One region of the Providencia sp. LY12 genome, then DNA from elsewhere that is predicted to be linked to it. Evidence: predicted binding sites of a transcription regulator. Region 1 holds the regulator's gene; each other region holds the start of a gene.

Region 1 (4,523 bases):
AGCGCAACTTGCTGGTGGATTGCATCACGGCTAATGCGCTCATGGTGCAGCACAATGCTGGCGATAAGCGAAGGCAGAACCAGTAAGTGATGAATATTGTTACGGTAATAGGTCATTAAGACGGCATTTTCGCGTGGCAGAATAATAATATCCCCCATGCTGTCTTTTTCGACTTCAAACTTGTTCATCTGCAAAGCGTGTTCAAGCAGCTCTTCAGCCGTTTTGTTCGGCGTAGTTGCATCGGCAGTGTAAGGCACATTGCGCAGTAGCTGTAGATAGCACTCGATTTGTTCAAGCAGTTGTTCACGGGTGAGCGAGCGCTGACGTGAAGCCAACAATGCCGTTGAACATAGGTTAATCGCGTTGGCAGCTGCCGCATTATTGATATTCACCATAATGTTATCGGCTAAGCTGCTGACGGTTGGGTTTAACCAGCTCGGGCGCTGTGGTTCAATCGGGTCGATAGATTCACGCCAATTTGGTACGCGGTTATTTAAGTACTGGGTCAGTGAAATTGGTTGCCCAAAGTTCACATAACCTTGACCCAAATTACGTAGTTTACGCAGACCACGTACCATGGAGAAGAAGCCTTCTTTCTCTTTCTCAGCGCCACGCAGCTCTTTTGCGTAAGTTCCCACTTCCATCACATGTTCGTAACCAATATAGATAGGAACGATGGTGATAGGGCGGGAGTCTCCGCGTAGCATCGCTTGTAGGGTCATCGACAAGGTACCGGTTTTCGGTTCCAGTAAGCGACCTGTACGTGAACGACCGCCTTCCACAAAGTATTCAATCGAATAGCCGCGAGCAAATAGCTCACTAAGGTATTCGCGGAATACGGTGGAATAGAGTTTATTGCCTTTGAACGTACGGCGAATAAAGAACGCACCTAAACGGCGGAAAATAGGACCGGCTGGCCAAAAGTTAAGGTTAATACCCGCCGCAATGTGTGGTGGCACTAAGCCTTGGTGATAAAGCACATAAGAAAGCAGCAGGTAGTCCATATGGCTACGGTGAGAGGGCACATACACAATTTCGTGACCATCTTGCGCCAGCTGGCGAACGCGCTCAGCATGTTGAACGTTGATCCCTTGGTATAAGCGGTTCCATGTCCAACCGAGTACACGGTCAGTCAGTCGCACTGCTTCATAAGAGAAGTTAGCAGCAATCTCTTCCATCATCGCCACGGCATTTTGCTGGGCTTTTTGTAATGGGATTTTTTTACTGCGCGCTTCGTCTTCAACGGCTTTTTCAATCGCTTTAGAGGATAGCAGCTTATTAAATAGCTCATAACGGGCAGGCAGTTTTGGCCCGACCGCAGCTAAACGCTGACGAGAGTAGTGAATACGTGCTACGCGAGCAAGTTTATTGGCAATGATGGTGTCGGTGCCATGTTCTTGCGCCATCTGGCCAAGAGAAATACTCGGAGAGAAACGTACAAAGCTATCGCGCCCTAACCACAGGACTGCAAAGAATTTTTGCACACCGTTTAAGAGTTTTAGCGGGGCAGGCTTATGCCCTTCGCGACCCGGCGCACGTCCAAACATGACGGATGCAGGTAGCATTTGAATATCAAGATTTGGATTGTTTTTATGCAAATCCAGATACGCATGGAATATTTTTACTGACTCTTTACGTGGATCTGGGGAGTAGTAACGGAACACGCGCGGGCCATCATCAATAAACACATAGGCTGGGAGCTTGGTGCCATTGATGTCGTTATCCACTAGCGGATCAGGTAAACCAATCGCTAAGCATTGTTGGCGAAGCGTGAGCAGGTCGGACTTTGAGTGATATGGCAAGACGTACAGCGTTGGCTTGCTTGGGTCAAGCTGTAACTCTGTTATCGGATCCGTTGGGATTAGTTTACTTTTTACCAATAATTTCAGTGGTAAATTCAACGTGTTGTAATATATTTTACGCCATAGTGACATAAATGATTATAGCCTCTTGTTAGTAATGCTGCGCAATCATAGCAGAAAGCAACGTTTAGATCTGTTATCGATAATTCACTTTGACTGCAAAAGTTGATTATTGTTTAAAAATTAAGGAAAAAATATGGCAAGTCAAACTAAGGGACTCACTCGGGTCATCAAAGCGGCTGGATACTCCCTTAAAGGTTTAAAAGCAGCATGGGTAAATGAAGCCGCATTTCGTCAAGAAGCGATTGCTGCTATCATTGCGATAATTATAGCTTTTTACTTGGATATTAGCCAAATTGACAGAGTTTTGTTGATTGGTTCAGTTGTATTAGTCGCAATCGTTGAGTTAATTAACAGTGCAATTGAGGCGGTTGTTGATCGTATTGGCAGTGAATACCATGAATTATCTGGGCGAGCGAAAGATATCGGCTCCGCAGCTGTGTTCGTCACGATAGGATTAGCTCTGTTTATCTGGGGAACCGTATTATGGGCACGTTATTTTACGGCTTAGTGGGCTAAAAACAGTAAAAGAGATAAAAAGCCAGAAATTCATCAACAAAAGCAGGTTTTGGCTAATTTAACAGTTCCCAATACCCATTTACCTGTATATACTCACAGTCTGACTGTATAAACAAACAGGGGAACGGGATGAAAGCACTGACAGCTCGACAACAGCAAGTTTACGATCTGGTGCGTGACCACATTTCGCAAACGGGCATGCCACCAACACGCGCTGAGATAGCAGCAAGTTTGGGTTTTCGTTCGCCTAATGCGGCAGAAGAACATTTAAAAGCCTTAGCTCGTAAAGGGGTAATTGAGATTGTTTCTGGAGCTTCCAGAGGCATTCGTCTGTTGTTAGAAGAAGAATCCGAAGATTTAGGACTTCCTCTGATTGGACGTGTTGCTGCTGGCGAACCATTGCTTGCACAAGAACATATTGAAAGCCATTACCAAGTCGACCCAGAATTATTTAAACCACACGCAGACTTTTTATTACGCGTAAATGGTATGTCGATGAAAGATATCGGTATCATGGATGGTGATTTACTTGCGGTACATAAAACACAGAATGTCCATAATGGGCAAATTGTTGTGGCACGTATCGAAGATGAAGTTACTGTTAAACGCTTTAAGCAACAAGGCAATCGCGTTGAGCTTATTGCTGAAAACTCTGATTTTGCACCAATTGTGGTTGATTTACGCGAACAGAATTTTACTATCGAAGGTCTAGCTGTTGGGGTTATCCGTAACAGTGACTGGCATTGATGATGAGTGATTGAGTCTGGCAGCAGACTCAATATCTCTATTTTTTGAATAGCCTTTCTTTATATAGCTATTTTCATACTGTTTTTCTTTATATAGCCATCTTCCATGTTGCTATATAGCTTCCTTTATTTTACTTCCTGTAGACCACTTATTCTATATCACTTCTTTTTTGAACTGACCGTGGCGTGATGGTTATGCTCACAGTGTTCATGATCTTGGCAATTGGAAATCTCAAAACATTTTTGACATAAACCATGGTTTTCTACCACCGTATGCCTGAGATGAAAATGATTTTCTTCCGCTAGTGTGCTAATCGCTTGTTCGATAGTCGTGCAGTCACTTTCGGTCACATTGCCACAATTATCACAAATCAACATCACTGAAATATGGCTTGGATTATCCACATGGTGACAAACCACATAGCTGTTTGTGGATTCAATTTTATGAATAAATCCTTGTTCCATGAGGAACTCTAAACCGCGATAAACGGTAGGGGGTTTAGCCTGAGGCTCTATTTCACGTAGTAAATCTAGTAGATCATAAGCACTGATCGCACCGTGTTGCTGCGCTATTAATCGCAGAACAGTCTCTCTTTGTGGGGTCAAACGCACGCCTCGAGACTGACAAATACGTTCGGCCGTCGTAAGCAGCATGTCTTCACTGATTGTTTTCATCTTGTTTGGCCCCACCTAGATAGCTTCAAGTTTTTATTACTGTTTAGTTTACCATAACTTCCATTTCTGTTGTGTTTGAAATGGTGGTGATGAAATAAACAATTTCTTACTAAATTGAATACGCAATTTTAACTTTAATAAAGGCAACATTAATAAAAAATGAACTCCTTATTTAAGAGATGGTTTTTTCTATTTTAAATAAATCATTAATTGCTACATTTTAGTTAATCATTGGGTGTTAAATTTAACCAAATAAAAACAATTATTGAAATTCATTGTTACTATTTGGCGTTAATTTTAATTAAGACTTATCTTACCCCTTCTTTCTTATGTAGCGATTACTGATGCGAAAAAGACGCTGGATAGATGTTAAATCCAATAAATTTGCATCTGATAGGTTTATTAAGTTGTATTTAAATATAAATATAGATTTTTATATTTATAGGTTTTTTGCAATATTTAGACATTTTTATAAATGCAAAATGAAGTCTTCATATAAATCTTTCTAAGTAATTCATCATTTCTTTAGATTTAATTACTCATTCAGTGGATAAAAGTTGCCCTTATGCATTTTGTCGATATAAAAAACCAAGTCAACGCTTTATTTGGGTGGTTTTTGACAGCATATGTCACGTATGTAGAATTGACATCAGAAAATATC
Region 2 (4,523 bases), 120 kb from region 1:
TGCCCCATTTAACTGGCGCTGAGCAATTGGGAATAGCGTATCGTTGATGAGCGTGGATTTACCGGAACCAGAAACCCCTGTAATACATGTAAATAAGCCAACAGGAATATTCAGGGTGACATTCTTCAGGTTGTTGCCTGTTGCGCCGGAGACTGTCAGGACTTTGTCTTTATTAAATGGAACACGTGTTTGCGGGATATCAATCTTGCGCTCACCACTTAAGAATTTGCCCGTTAAGGATTCTGGGTTAGCAACAATATCTTCCAATGTGCCTTGCGCCACAATTTGCCCACCGTGAACACCGGCACCTGGACCAATATCAATCACATGGTCAGCCGCGCGGATCGCATCTTCATCGTGCTCAACCACAATCACGGTGTTCCCTAAGTTACGTAGGTGAATCAGGGTTTCCAGCAATCGGTCATTATCACGCTGGTGGAGCCCGATAGACGGTTCATCCAGCACATACATCACACCGACCAGACCAGCACCGATTTGGCTAGCTAGACGGATCCGCTGAGCCTCACCACCAGATAATGTTTCTGCGGAGCGTGAAAGGCTTAAGTAATTGAGCCCCACATTCACTAAGAACTTCAGACGGTCGCTGATCTCTTTCAGGATTTTTTCGGCAATCTTGGCGCGTTGCCCACTGAGTTTTAAGTTTTGGAAAAACTCCATCGCATGACCGATGCTGTAATCTGCAATTTCAGGCAGGGTGGTATTTTCCACAAACACAAAGCGAGCTTCTTTACGCAGGCGTGTTCCGGAGCAAGTGACACAAGGTCGGTTGCTAATGTATTTCGCTAATTCTTCGCGTACTGCGGTGGATTCCGTTTCTTTATAACGGCGTTCCATATTGTTAAGCACACCTTCGAACGGGTGGTGGCGTACGGTAATATCTCCGCGATCATTACGGTATTTGAATTCAATAGTTTCTTTGCCTGAGCCGTATAAAATCACTTTTTGAATGGCAGGGCTGAGCGAGTCATAAGGGGCTTCAACATCGAATTTATAGTGTTCGCCCAATGACATTAACATCTGAAAATAATAGAAATTACGGCGATCCCAGCCGCGAATAGCGCCGCCAGCGAGGGAAATTTCGGTATTTTGAATCACGCGCTCAGGGTCAAAAAACTGCTGAACCCCTAAGCCGTCGCAGCTTGGGCAAGCCCCTGCAGGGTTGTTGAATGAGAACAGGCGCGGTTCTAACTCCATCATGCTATAGCCACAGACGGAGCACGCAAAGTTAGCGGAAAACACGAGCTCTTCAGCTTTCGGGTCATCCATATCGGCGACAACAGCAGTACCGCCAGAGAGCTCTAATGCGGTTTCAAAGGATTCGGCAAGGCGCTGGGCGATATCGTCGCGTACTTTGAAACGGTCAACCACGACTTCAATGGTATGTTTTTTCTGTAACTCGAGTTTTGGTGGATCGGATAAATCACAAACTTCACCATCAATACGGGCGCGAATATACCCTTGGCTCGCTAAGTTATCGAGTAACTTAACGTGCTCACCTTTACGTTCTTTTACGACCGGAGCCAACAGCATCATACGGCGATCGGTCGGCTGTGCGAGGACGTTATCCACCATCTGGCTAACGGTTTGTGCCGCAAGCGGAATATCATGATCAGGGCAGCGTGGCTCACCTACACGGGCAAACAATAGACGCAGGTAGTCATGGATCTCGGTGATGGTCCCAACCGTTGAACGTGGGTTATGAGAAGTGGATTTCTGTTCAATGGAGATAGCAGGCGACAGCCCTTCGATATGGTCAACATCCGGCTTTTCCATTAAAGAAAGGAATTGACGAGCATACGCGGATAGCGACTCAACATAACGACGCTGACCTTCAGCATAGAGGGTATCAAAGGCGAGGGAGGATTTCCCTGAACCAGATAGCCCTGTAATAACTATCAGCTTGTCTCGGGGGATGATGAGATTGATATTTTTTAGGTTATGCGTGCGTGCGCCGCGGACTTCGATATTCTCCATTTACCACTTCCCGAATGAATTGATAGTGAACAAAAATGAACTTGGTAGTCTTAATTAACGAGCCAGTATTAATAAACGATTTAGTATTGCACAAAATTTGCTGAATGGATATACAGTATATGTGCTCTTTATATTTCATTCCATAGGGGGCTGATGGCAACTTATCTGTGGCGCCAATAATTAACGTCTATACTAAAAATCAGTAATGCAGATTTCACTTAAATTTGGAAAGCGCTTCGCAACTTCTTATCAAGCAATCTCAATTTATGGTGCAATACAGATAGGTCGTGGTAAACTTCACGGTCAGTCCAGAGATTAAAAATTCAATGCATCAGGAGTAATAAATGGCCACCAGAGGCGTAAATAAAGTAATTCTTATCGGTAACTTAGGACAAGATCCAGAAATCCGTTATATGCCTAACGGCGGAGCTGTCGCTAACCTGACTCTGGCAACTTCTGAAAGTTGGCGTGACAAGCAAACTGGTGAAATGCGTGAAAAAACCGAATGGCACCGTGTTGTAATTTTCGGTAAATTGGCCGAAGTTGCCGGTGAATACCTGAAAAAAGGTTCACAAGTTTATATCGAAGGTTCACTGCAAACCCGTAAATGGCAAGACCAAAGCGGTCAAGATCGCTACACTACCGAAGTTGTGGTGAATATCGGTGGTTCAATGCAGATGCTTGGTGGTCGTGGCGGCGATGCCCCATCACAAGGTCAAAGCGGCGGACAGGGCGGTTGGGGTCAACCACAACAGCCACAAGCAGCACAACAATTCAGTGGCGGCGGAGCAGCACCAGCGCGTTCACCAGCGCCACAAACCAATGAACCACCAATGGATTTTGATGACGATATCCCGTTCTAATTTTTAAATTAGAAAATCAAAATCATCGATTAAAGCCCTTAATTTTAAGGGCTTTAATTTTTTGGAGATTAGTTAGCCATAAAATTATTATGAAATTAATTTTATGTGCATGTAACAATTTGATTATATAAAAATAAAATGCAATTTGAGCGAAATATCTAACATTTGACATTTACGAAATTTTTCGTAAATTAAGGGTGTTCTATGGGATTCAAGCAAGTCAAAAAGGATATTTTAACAGCGCTAGTCCATGGTTGTTATCAACACGAAGTACGTAATAATTATATCGATAAAAATAAGTTGCAAACGGGTGAAATTGACGTAGAGACGGTTATAGAAATCATTCATCGTAGTACAGGAAATGATTATTCAAAAAGTTCACATCACCAAGCTAATGAAATAGATGTACATATAATAAAAAGAGAAGGCTGGTATATTAAATATTATTTAATTGATGATGGTGAAATGGGGATATTTATTAGCGTCCATCAGTAAATGATAAGGGAAAATATGAAACTGTATATTCAAGGCGATAAAAGCAAGGCGATTTGTCAGGATTGTGGTTTAGTAACGACAACATTCGATTATAGAAATCTTGAAATTAAAGAAACCAGTAAAATTGTTAAAAATATCCTTGTTGGGGTTTGTGATTGCTGTGGAAGAACGGTTAGTACACCAGCACAATCAACGCCGGAGATAAAAAAAGAAAGAGAAAAGGACGTTATATCCATTGAAGCCATACTACCGTCTATTTATATCGAAATACTTAATTTAGCTTGTTTGAAAATAGATTCGAGTAGCAGTCAAGATATGAATAAGCGACTATTATTTTTGTATGTTCAAAATAATAAAAATGATGAATCAATAAAGACTTATATTGATAATTATGAAGCACTATTAAAGGTAACTCCAATAATGGCATCAATGCCGAGAAAAAGATTATCAATGAAAGTTTCATCAAATTTTGCAAATGAACTTAATGATTTAACGCAATCTCTAGATAGAAATAGAACGGAAACAATTAAAATCATTATCGCTTCAATAAAAAAAGATCTTATTGATAATGAAAATTCTTTTATGATTGATGAGCTCAGAAAAATCCATTCTCTGTGCGTGTGCTGATTAGAATGGGATTATCACGCCTCAACAACATTCTGTGATACGCCTCTCATTTGAAATCCACAACTAAGAAAAACGAAAAAAAGGGTTGTGAAGGTTAGGATTTTATGGTTTCTTAAATGCAGCAAACACAAAAATGAAAAATCAGACAGACTTTAGCTAAACAGGAAATTCAGTAAATATGGATTTTAGCTAAATCTGACAGAATTAAATTACAGGAAACTCTCGTGAAAATGACCGCTAACCGTTCAAACCTACTACTTACCGCGCCACTAGCCGCGGTAGTCGTGCGTGTGGTGGTAGTCGTGGGCTTAGCGCCGTAACGGGAACAAATCACACGATTTAGAAACCCCGCCGGCGCAAACCGAGCGGGGTTTTTTTATGACCTAAAACTCGGATCCGCAGGCTAGTGAAGGAATAAAAAATTATGAGCGAGTCGGGCACAACATCACCACAAAAAACCTGTTTTACAGGCGCAGAATTGATAGTCCATTTGTTGGAAAAACATGGTATTACCATTGTTTCTGGTATCCCCGGCGGGGCTGC
Region 3 (4,523 bases), 1.3 Mb from region 1:
TTGGTGACGGTAGGTGATACCTCAATTCTTCCTTACTTTAACGCGCTGAACGTGGGTGTGGTTAAAAACAACGGTGAGTTGAGAAACCTTGATGATATCTTGTTGGATGTCGCCGATAGCCTTTCTCAAATGTCCAGACCTCAAGCCTATAACTTCGCTAAGAATATGGGCTTTGATGAAGGAACGATAAATATGTTATTGCAGGGTCGCCAAGAAATGGAGCGGCAACTTGCACTGCAAAAAGATATCGTTGTTTCGTCTGAGCAAGAGTTAGAAATCAGCCGGCAGTTACAACAACAAAATGCGCTGGTCGGTATGCAATGGGATGGGCTGAAAACGTTACTTGGTAACTACCTCATCCCTTATGCATTAAAACTATCCGCTACAGTGACGGGCTTCCTTGGTTATCTGAACAAGAACAGAGATACCGCTATATTCATCTTCAAGGCGCTTGGAACGGTAATCGGTGTCACGCTAATTCCGATTGTACTAAAAGCGGCTACGGCATTCTTGGGGCTGTTTGGTGCGATTGGTTTACTGCCTGCTCTTTTATTGTTGCTCGGTGCCAGTTTATGGATGCTGTATGACGACTTCAAAAAGTGGAAAGAAGGCGGGGAATCATTACTCGGTGAGTATTGGGAAAAGTGGGATAGCACGATTACGCCGATACTTGAAAAGCTTGATGAGTTTAAAGACTGGTTCAAGGAAACCACAGTAGGTAAGTGGTTCACTGACCAAGAGGGCAATCTTGAAACTTGGAAAGTAACACTAGGGGGCTTTGCTCTGTGGTTTGGTGGTAAATGGGCGATTGGAATTCTCGGCACATTAACCAAGGTTAGCGCTGGATTCATCCGTCTCTTTGGTTTACCGGGCTTGCTTGTTGCGGGTGCGGTTACTGCCTTTGGCTTGCTGATTAAAGAGATTAGCGACGGATTCGATAAGCTTGATGAGCTACTCGATACTGTCGGCGAGAAAACTGGAAATATTGCTAAGGCTGCTATTGTCCTGAATGATCCGAATGCCAGCAAAGAGGATAAAGCTAAGGCAGTGGCAAAAGCCAGTGATGGGGTGATAGCCGGTGCCGGTTTCTTGAGTCTTGGCACTGATGGCATATCTAATATCTGGAGTAACTCTATTAGCGCAGGGAAAAAGGTATTTGGTTTAACATCAGCTTCCAGTGATTCATTCACGGCTACTAGTGTAGAAGTTCCTAGCCAAAATAAGCGCATCTATAAAACTGATAAAGGTGATATCGTTAGAGAGGACGGATCTAGGGCGTGGAGAAATAACAATCCTAGCAATATGATTTGGGGCGAAGCCGCCAGAAAGCATGGCGCTATCGGTCATGATACTAACGCGCAAGGTCATACAATGGCTATATTCCCCAACAGGGAGACCGGAGATAAGGCTAGGCGTTGGCTTTTATTTGAGAGCGATGGCGGTAAGAGCCTTGGGACTAAAGGCGATTACGGAGCTGGGATTGGTTACCAGAACAAAACTGTAGCTCAAGCGCTGACGGCGCATTCGCCACCAGAATCTGGGAACGATACTGCTGCGTACATTAGAGCTGCATTATCTGCGCTTGGTAGTACAGATCTTCGTATGGGGGATCTAACTCCAGCACAAAGGGATGCTCTTATTGCTGTGATTGACCAAAAGGAAGGGCAGCAAAAAGGAAAGGAATATTCGGTTAATCAGCAAAACTTAATTGAGAACGTCAAGGGAATTTCCTCCGCTTTAAATAAACCGTTAGTGTCAGGAGTTAACAATCAGGCAAGTAACTTTCTGGGTCAAACAAATAAGATCCAATCTCAGCCACAAACAGTGAATAACAAAGTAGAAGCTAACTTTGGTGATATTAATATAAACACCACTGCTAGTACTATTTCTGGTAATTTGGAGGATGCTACTCAGGTAGCTACTCGTCAGGTTTATCAGATGGTTTCTCCATTAGTTTAAATTGCTGTAGTTTGCGCCGATCCAATGGCACAATATGCTGAAATAATATTCATGAGGTGACTAATGATTAAGCATATCTTTGCTGGATTGGCGCTACTTCCTTTAGTTGCATTTGGTCAAGTAGATAATCCGTCAGTAGGAAGGGATAAAAGCGGAAATGTAAGAATTATAGATGGCAATTACGAGTGTTCATACGGCAGTATAGGTGAAAGCGGAGCATCAAAAGAAAAATTCAAGTCAGCAACTATTTATACCGAGAGCATGGAGAATGATACTATTTTGTTTATAGTTTCCTTCCCCGGTGATATTTCTGTAAACCCACCTATAGCCCAAAAGGCTAGCCAAACAACGGACTCTGTTAGTTACCAATATACTGATAATAAAGATAAGATTTTTATTATCGGGGCAAATGCCAATGAAGGTCTTTATGCTGCACTTGGAATGAAGAATGAAATTTTGCATGCAAGTACTTTAGTATACGATTGTAAGATGATTAAGAATTTAGAGCATCCAATGCCTACCGATTGAAACCAACAAGCCCACAAGTGGGCTTTTTTGTTGGATGAGCACCAAGTTTTTGTGTATGTATACAGTATTTTGATGGGTGAAAATGATCTTTACAACTTAAACGCTTGGAATATACTGTATATAAATACAGTTATATTTGGTGCATCATGAAGCTAGAACTTATCGATTCTGAGTCAATTATCAATATTCCGTTATTCCTTGACCGTGTTCCTGCGGGGTTTCCATCACCTGCTGCTGACTATATGGAAGAGAGAATAAACCTCAACAGTACGCTGATTAAGCACCCAGATAGCACGTACATGTTGCGTGTCGAGGGTAATTCGATGATTGATGCAAACATTAACGATGGTGACGTTGTTATTGTCGATAGCGCACTGGCGCCAAAGGATGGGGATATTGTTATCGCTAGCGTTGATGGTGAATTCACAGTTAAGAGACTCAAGTCTCATCCACCTATGTTAATACCAATGAATCCAGAGTATTCGCCTATCTTGATTGGTGATATGCAAGACCTTCAGATATTTGGGGTTGTAACCTACATTATTCACAAAGCTGTGTGAGTGTTGCTGCCTGCTTATACGACAAAGTTTGATGAGTTGCCAGTGGTTAAAGTGTAGATTGGTTATATAATTTTCAGATATGAAATACAGTGAAATAAGCATAAAGTGTGATATGGAGCATATGACCTGATGTTTTTATCATGTTAACATTTACAAAATTACAATATAACTTTTTATGTGCATTGACTGAGAACATAATGGAATTATATCAATTTAAAAATAACGACCAAATTGGTAGTTTAGATGCTGAGACTGACAATTTTCTATCAAGTTGTTTTTTAGAATCATCAGTTTATGACACTTTAAAAAGATTTGAAGCAAAAGATGCTGATTCAGTAAAGCGTATAATCGTTGGTAGAACTGGCTCCGGCAAAACTGCAATATTGAAAATGCTTGAAGAGGATGCTGATATAAAGAAATGTGCAAAAATAGAGGCTGAATCCACTGTGTTTGAGCATATAAATAATAATGTATTCATTTCTAAATTAGCATCATCAAATGTTGATTTGAGGGTTTTTTATAAGTCACTATGGATGCATGTGTTGCTTGTTAAAGTAATTGAGACTGTATATCCAAATGAACAGACATTTGTTGATAAAATATACTCATTAACTGTATCTAGAAAAAGAAGATATAACTTAGAGCTAGCAAGGGAATATATAGAAAATTATCAAGACAGTTTTTTTAACGATAAAATAGTTTCTGAAATAACTGATAAATTTCAAAATGAAGTTGGTGGCAGCTTAGGAAGCAAGGATACATTTTGGTCAGTAAACTTTAAAGCTAGTGAAGAGCAAGTAGAAAAAATACAGAGAGAAACAGCTAGGTATGTAAGTAGTAATCTTTTAAAAAAGCAAAGGGAATTAATTAATTTCATAACTGAAGATAGCTCTGACGAAACTCAAAGTAGAATAATAATCAGTATTGATGACTTGGATAAATCATGGCTTAGTAACAGCTCAATAAGATACGATTTCATTAACGCTTTGCTGGATGCATTTAAAGAATTAATTAATGTTAGGTCTGTTAAGATATTGATATCAATAAGAACAGATATATTAATGGGGATTTACAATACTAATTTAAGGCAGGAAGAAAAGGATAGATCTTTGATTGTCCCCATTGAATGGAGCAGAAGAGAACTCACTGAAATATTGGATAAAAGAATCAGTTATTTAGTAATGCACAAATATGCTACTAAGAAAGAGGTTAAGTTCTCAGATATATTTAATTTTGAAGTTAAGAATAAAAATGCATCGGATTATATTTTAGATAGAACGATGCTAAGGCCTAGAGATGCAATTGATTTTGTAAATTTTTGTTTAATGCAAGGCGATGGAAGAACTTCATTGAATGAAGATATGATAATTGAGGCTGAAGAAAGATATTATGCATCAAGAAAAGCGGCTTTAAATAAAGAGTGGATGAGTCAGTATAAAAATGTACTTAAGTATATTGATGCAATATCTATGGTTG
Region 4 (4,523 bases), 1.1 Mb from region 1:
CTGAGCACGTTTTTGTGACAGTGGCAGGTTGTAGTTTTGTGAACCGATACGGTCTGTGAAACCAACTACCAGCACGCGACCTTGAGTTGGGTCGATGTTGCTCAGTTCGTTGTACAGTTCGTTCAGTGCTTGCTGACCTTCTGGTTTCAGAGTCGCTTTGTTGAAGTTAAACAGAACGTCTGAACGCAGAGTGAAGCGTTTGTTTTCAACAACTGGAGCTGCTGGCTCAGCAACTACTGCTGGAGCAACAACTGGAGCTGCTTCTTGACCGAAACGGTATGCAAGACCAACGCTCAGCATGCCGTTATCTGGGCTAACACCGATGTTGTCTTTGTCGCCCATGCGGCTAACCCACTGGTAGTCTAAACGAGTCGCTAATTCTGGAGTGATAGCATACTCAAGACCCAGTGCGTAAACTGGAGAAACGCCAGTGTCAGTTTCTTTACCAAGAGCGTTAACTTTAGCTTCTGTACGGTAAACCATACCACCCAGACGAGTATAAACGTCTAAGTCTTCCATGATTGGATAGCTCAGTTTGGTAGTCAGAGAAACACCCATTGAAGAAACGCTACCTGGGTTTTCACCTTTGTACTTCATTTTACCAAACCAGTCGTAGCCCATTTCGAAGCCCATGTACTGGTTGTATTGGTAACCTGCGTACAGACCCGCACCTAATTGGTCACGAGTTTTTTTGCCAGTACCAACGGTGTCACCGTCTTCATCAGTAAATTTAGCGTGCTCGTAGTGAGACCAACCTAATTTACCACCAGTGTACCAAGTGTTATCTTTTGGAGCTGCTTGTGCAACAGTTGCAAATGCTGCCACTGCTACTGCTACCGCGATAGCTGTCTTTTTCATTTTTACGCCTCGTTATCATCCAATATTGGCTTGGCTTCGTGAGCCTTATTATTTGCCATTGGTTCAATTTAATTGCTAGGTTCAGCTGACATTATCCACAAAAATTTACGAAAAGTAAAAAAATAATGTCATGAGCTTAACAGGCTAAAGTCTACAACGAACTCCAAAAGATACAAGTATGGTAAGCAATAAAGGTTAAAAAAAGTCTTTTTTTACCGTTGAAATCAGAGAGATAAATATATTACCCATTTTGTTGTTAATAAACGCATCTTATTGTTTTTAAAGAATTTAAATATATTTCTTTATAATTATCTTGATGAATGTAAAATTTCGTAAGAAAAATCTTATTATTGTTTAGTGAATGTTATTGGCGTGAATCTTTAAAAGGTTTTGATGTCTAATATCCGCTGAGCTTGTATTATATGTTTTTTCTGGTCTCATAATGAATCCCATCGAATGACCTGCTTCTGCCGCATTTTGTAAAAGAATAAAATCTTGCTCATTTATTTCTGGCAACCATCCTAATACGACACTGTAATTACCGCTTCTTAATGCTTTTTCCATGGCATCAATGGTCGTAATTGAATTAACTTGGTTAAATTGCATGATTTTGTTGGTGGGTAAACCAGCTTGCTCTAACCAGTGTTTACTCAGTTTTTTATCTGGGCTCAGCCATAATAGCCAACGTGATTGAATACCAAACTGGCGCAACATCGGTAGCAAGATGTAATCCATAATTGGGTGTTGTTCGTTATAGACTAGCTCGCTCACCATACCTTGTTGTATTGCACCATTAGCAAAACTCATTGCTGGGGTTACGTTTCCTAAATTGCTATGTGTAAGACGATCATGCGTGAAGCTATCATTAGTAAAATGATTAAGAGAATGTGTTGTTGCGCTATTCCAAGTAGAAATACTCATAATTCACCTCGCTACAATTTTACATGTAGAACAATGTTTCATGGAGATAAGTGCTGTATGAACATACAGTAACTGTATATTTATACAATATCAAGGCTATTTTTACAAAGCGCTTCGCAACTTTGTGGTTTTTATGCGAGTTATACTTGGCATTTTTAACTGAAACTTTAAAATCGATTAAACATAATTATATGTAAAAACAGTTGTTTTTTTATTGCTTGAAGCTCAAGGACGATTGTGTTTTTTTTATTCATAAGGAGATGGAAAAGTGTCATTACAAAATGAAAGAAGTTCCCTTTTACAACAAATTTTGGGGCAGTTTGGCGCGCTAAAAAAGAAAAACCATTTCGGTGGATACTGTTTGTGCATTGATAATGCACTGGTGGGGTTAGTACTGGATGGGCAATTCTATGTTCGTGGGTGCCTGTTTTCTCGTAGCTATTTTGAATCAGTTGGGTTTGAGCGGTTGGTATACAGCAAAAGAGGCATTCCTCTAGAGATGCGCTATTACCAACTTCCGGAAGAGGCCTGGTGTAACCCATCAATATTGAGTCACATTATTGAATTAGCTTACCGTTCAGCCATGGAAGAAACTCAACAAAGAGAGTCAGCGGCGGTACGCATCAAGGACTTGCCTAATATGAACATGGCAATGGAGAGGGCGCTTGGGAAAATTGGGATTTTCCATGCTGAAGACCTCATTATGATTGGGGCTAAAGCGTGCTTCTTGAAACTAAAACAGCATGGGAAGCTGATACCAAGTGTAAAACAGTTGATTGGATTGGCTGCGGCTATTGAGGGGTGCCATAGTGAAGTATTACCTTCTCGAACTCGGCAGGAGCTCATTAACTGGTTTAACAGCATGAACTAATTTTCATTCTTTCAAATCAGCGGGCATGACCATTTATAGGTTTTAATGCCCGCTCATCAGTTTATTTTATGACAAGCTAATCTGTTTAATCATTGATTTTATTTCAGGAATTAATTCAACCAGTAATTTAGTTTGTTCCATGATCAAGACTGTTTTCTCATCGTCATCGCTAGAGGCATGGTCAATGCGATTCAGTAAGCTCACTCTTAGGCGCTCTGACTTTTCATCAATAATAGCGGGATCTAAGGATGTGACTTGAATAGACGATTCGATATAGCAGATTGCATCATTTAATAAGGTGAGATTCGCTTCGTTTTGCATTTGCTCTCGATGGGCGCCGAGTGCTGAAATATAGCTCAGTAATGTATGGTTTAAACACAGTAAGCGGAACGCTTGTTCTTGCGTGATTTGGTATGACTTAGGATCCGATGCCATATTTGAAACAATTGAAGCAAATTCTGCATCATTATTATGGGCGTCACGTCTCGCAACACGGTACTCCAAGCTATTATCTTTACCGTGATAATATTGCTGTAAAATCGCATCTAAATAACGGCAGTTGCTATCCATCGTTTTCTGCACTACTTGCGGTAACTGTCGAAATTTCCAGTCAGGCCAAATAAAACTGACGGCAAGTAATGCGATAAAACAGCCAATTAGAGTGTCGATAATTCGAGGTAATGCGACTTCGAAACCTTCACCGAGTAAATTGAAACAAAATAGCACTAGCAATGTAATAAACAGTGTTGCTTGAGCATATTGGCTGCTACGGAACATGAAGAACAATAGCCCGGTGATAACGATTAGGGTGAGTTGCCCCTCAATGGATGGCACGATATTGAGTAAAGGTAACCCAATGGCTATGCCTAACAAAGTGCCTGTAATACGTAATGCTAGACGGCGCTTTGTCGCATTATAGTTGGGTTGGCAAACAAATAAGCTAGTGAGTAAGATCCAATAACCGCGTTCCAAATCAAATAATTGAATAATCACGTAGCCAGTGCAAAGCAAGGCTGACATTCTCACTGCATGGCGAAACAGCGAGGATTTTGGGGTTAAATGATGTTTGAAGCGGGCAAATACATCACGAATACCCGAGACTGATTCGTCAGATAACTGCTCAATTTGCTTATTATTTTGCTGCCAAGAAGCTTGGCCTAAGCTCAAGCCTTTTAGTTGGACATCAATTCCTTTGAGGTTTTTTAGCAAATTTCGTAATGCTTTGATTTCATGCAATTCAGGAGATTGTTGCTGGAGTAGCTGCAAGGAGTTTTCAATATACGTAAATGTGCGCTCAAAGCGTGGATTATGTTGATACTGCTTGCGCCATAACACGGATTGAGCAACCTGCTGGCAGGCTCTGGCTTGCATGGTTAATAAGCGTTGAAAGCGAAACAAAATATCACAATGACGTAAACGACGGCTAAGCTGTTGATATTGAATATGTGATGAACTAGCTCGTTCATGAATATCTTGGGCGACAAAGTAATATTGCAATGTATTACGCGTGCCTCGCTGACCTCTATCGCCTTTCAATCGGCTGAGTAGCGATATTTTTGCCTGATTCATTGTACTGACTAACGTACTGTTTACTAAGGCTAAATCATAGACTGATTGCTGATAGTCATCTTCAAGATCAGGATCAAATAAGTTTGCCTTTGCATCAAGATAAGCCGAAAGCTGCTGATAACACTGCGTAATGGCATCTTGTAGTGGGCGAACAGGGAAAAGGATATGCCCGATGAGAGTGAGAATGTTGTACCAAATGGCGCCAGTTAATAAGAGCGCTGGTTGGATATACCAAGTATCAAAAATAGGTACGCCCAGCATGGTGTATATTGCAATTAGCAGAGCACCGAAAGCGATAGTGGCA

What was found. Region 1 encodes LexA, which represses DNA repair genes until DNA is damaged. Its sites were predicted from a motif close to TNCTGTATGTACATACAGNA; they were not measured.
Region 2: a site for LexA is predicted at 2,094-2,113, ahead of uvrA (excinuclease ABC subunit UvrA). Genes of this name have one in related genera too.
Region 3: a site for LexA is predicted at 2,600-2,619, ahead of umuD (translesion error-prone DNA polymerase V autoproteolytic subunit). Genes of this name have one in related genera too.
Region 4: a site for LexA is predicted at 1,831-1,850, ahead of sulA (SOS-induced cell division inhibitor SulA). Genes of this name have one in related genera too.

What each region holds. Positions count from the first base shown of each region.
Region 1 is NZ_CM172594.1:482,164-486,686, forward strand. It holds gene plsB (glycerol-3-phosphate 1-O-acyltransferase PlsB) at 1-1,934, opposite strand, end outside; gene ACY3ZI_RS02130 (diacylglycerol kinase) at 2,059-2,433, shown strand; gene lexA (transcriptional repressor LexA) at 2,571-3,188, shown strand; gene zur (zinc uptake transcriptional repressor Zur) at 3,347-3,862, opposite strand.
Region 2 is NZ_CM172594.1:600,974-605,496, forward strand. It holds gene uvrA (excinuclease ABC subunit UvrA) at 1-1,995, opposite strand, end outside; gene ACY3ZI_RS02640 (single-stranded DNA-binding protein) at 2,340-2,858, shown strand; gene ACY3ZI_RS02645 (hypothetical protein) at 3,063-3,353, shown strand; gene ACY3ZI_RS02650 (hypothetical protein) at 3,369-3,980, shown strand; gene ivbL (ilvB operon leader peptide IvbL) at 4,211-4,300, shown strand; gene ilvB (acetolactate synthase large subunit) at 4,405-4,523, shown strand, end outside.
Region 3 is NZ_CM172594.1:1,733,514-1,738,036, forward strand. It holds gene ACY3ZI_RS08120 (hypothetical protein) at 1-1,959, shown strand, start outside; gene ACY3ZI_RS08125 (hypothetical protein) at 2,023-2,487, shown strand; gene umuD (translesion error-prone DNA polymerase V autoproteolytic subunit) at 2,634-3,047, shown strand; gene ACY3ZI_RS08135 (P-loop ATPase, Sll1717 family) at 3,188-4,523, shown strand, end outside.
Region 4 is NZ_CM172594.1:1,568,999-1,573,521, forward strand. It holds gene ompA (porin OmpA) at 1-858, opposite strand, end outside; gene sulA (SOS-induced cell division inhibitor SulA) at 1,213-1,779, opposite strand; gene ACY3ZI_RS07155 (TfoX/Sxy family DNA transformation protein) at 2,048-2,650, shown strand; gene yccS (YccS family putative transporter) at 2,717-4,523, opposite strand, start outside.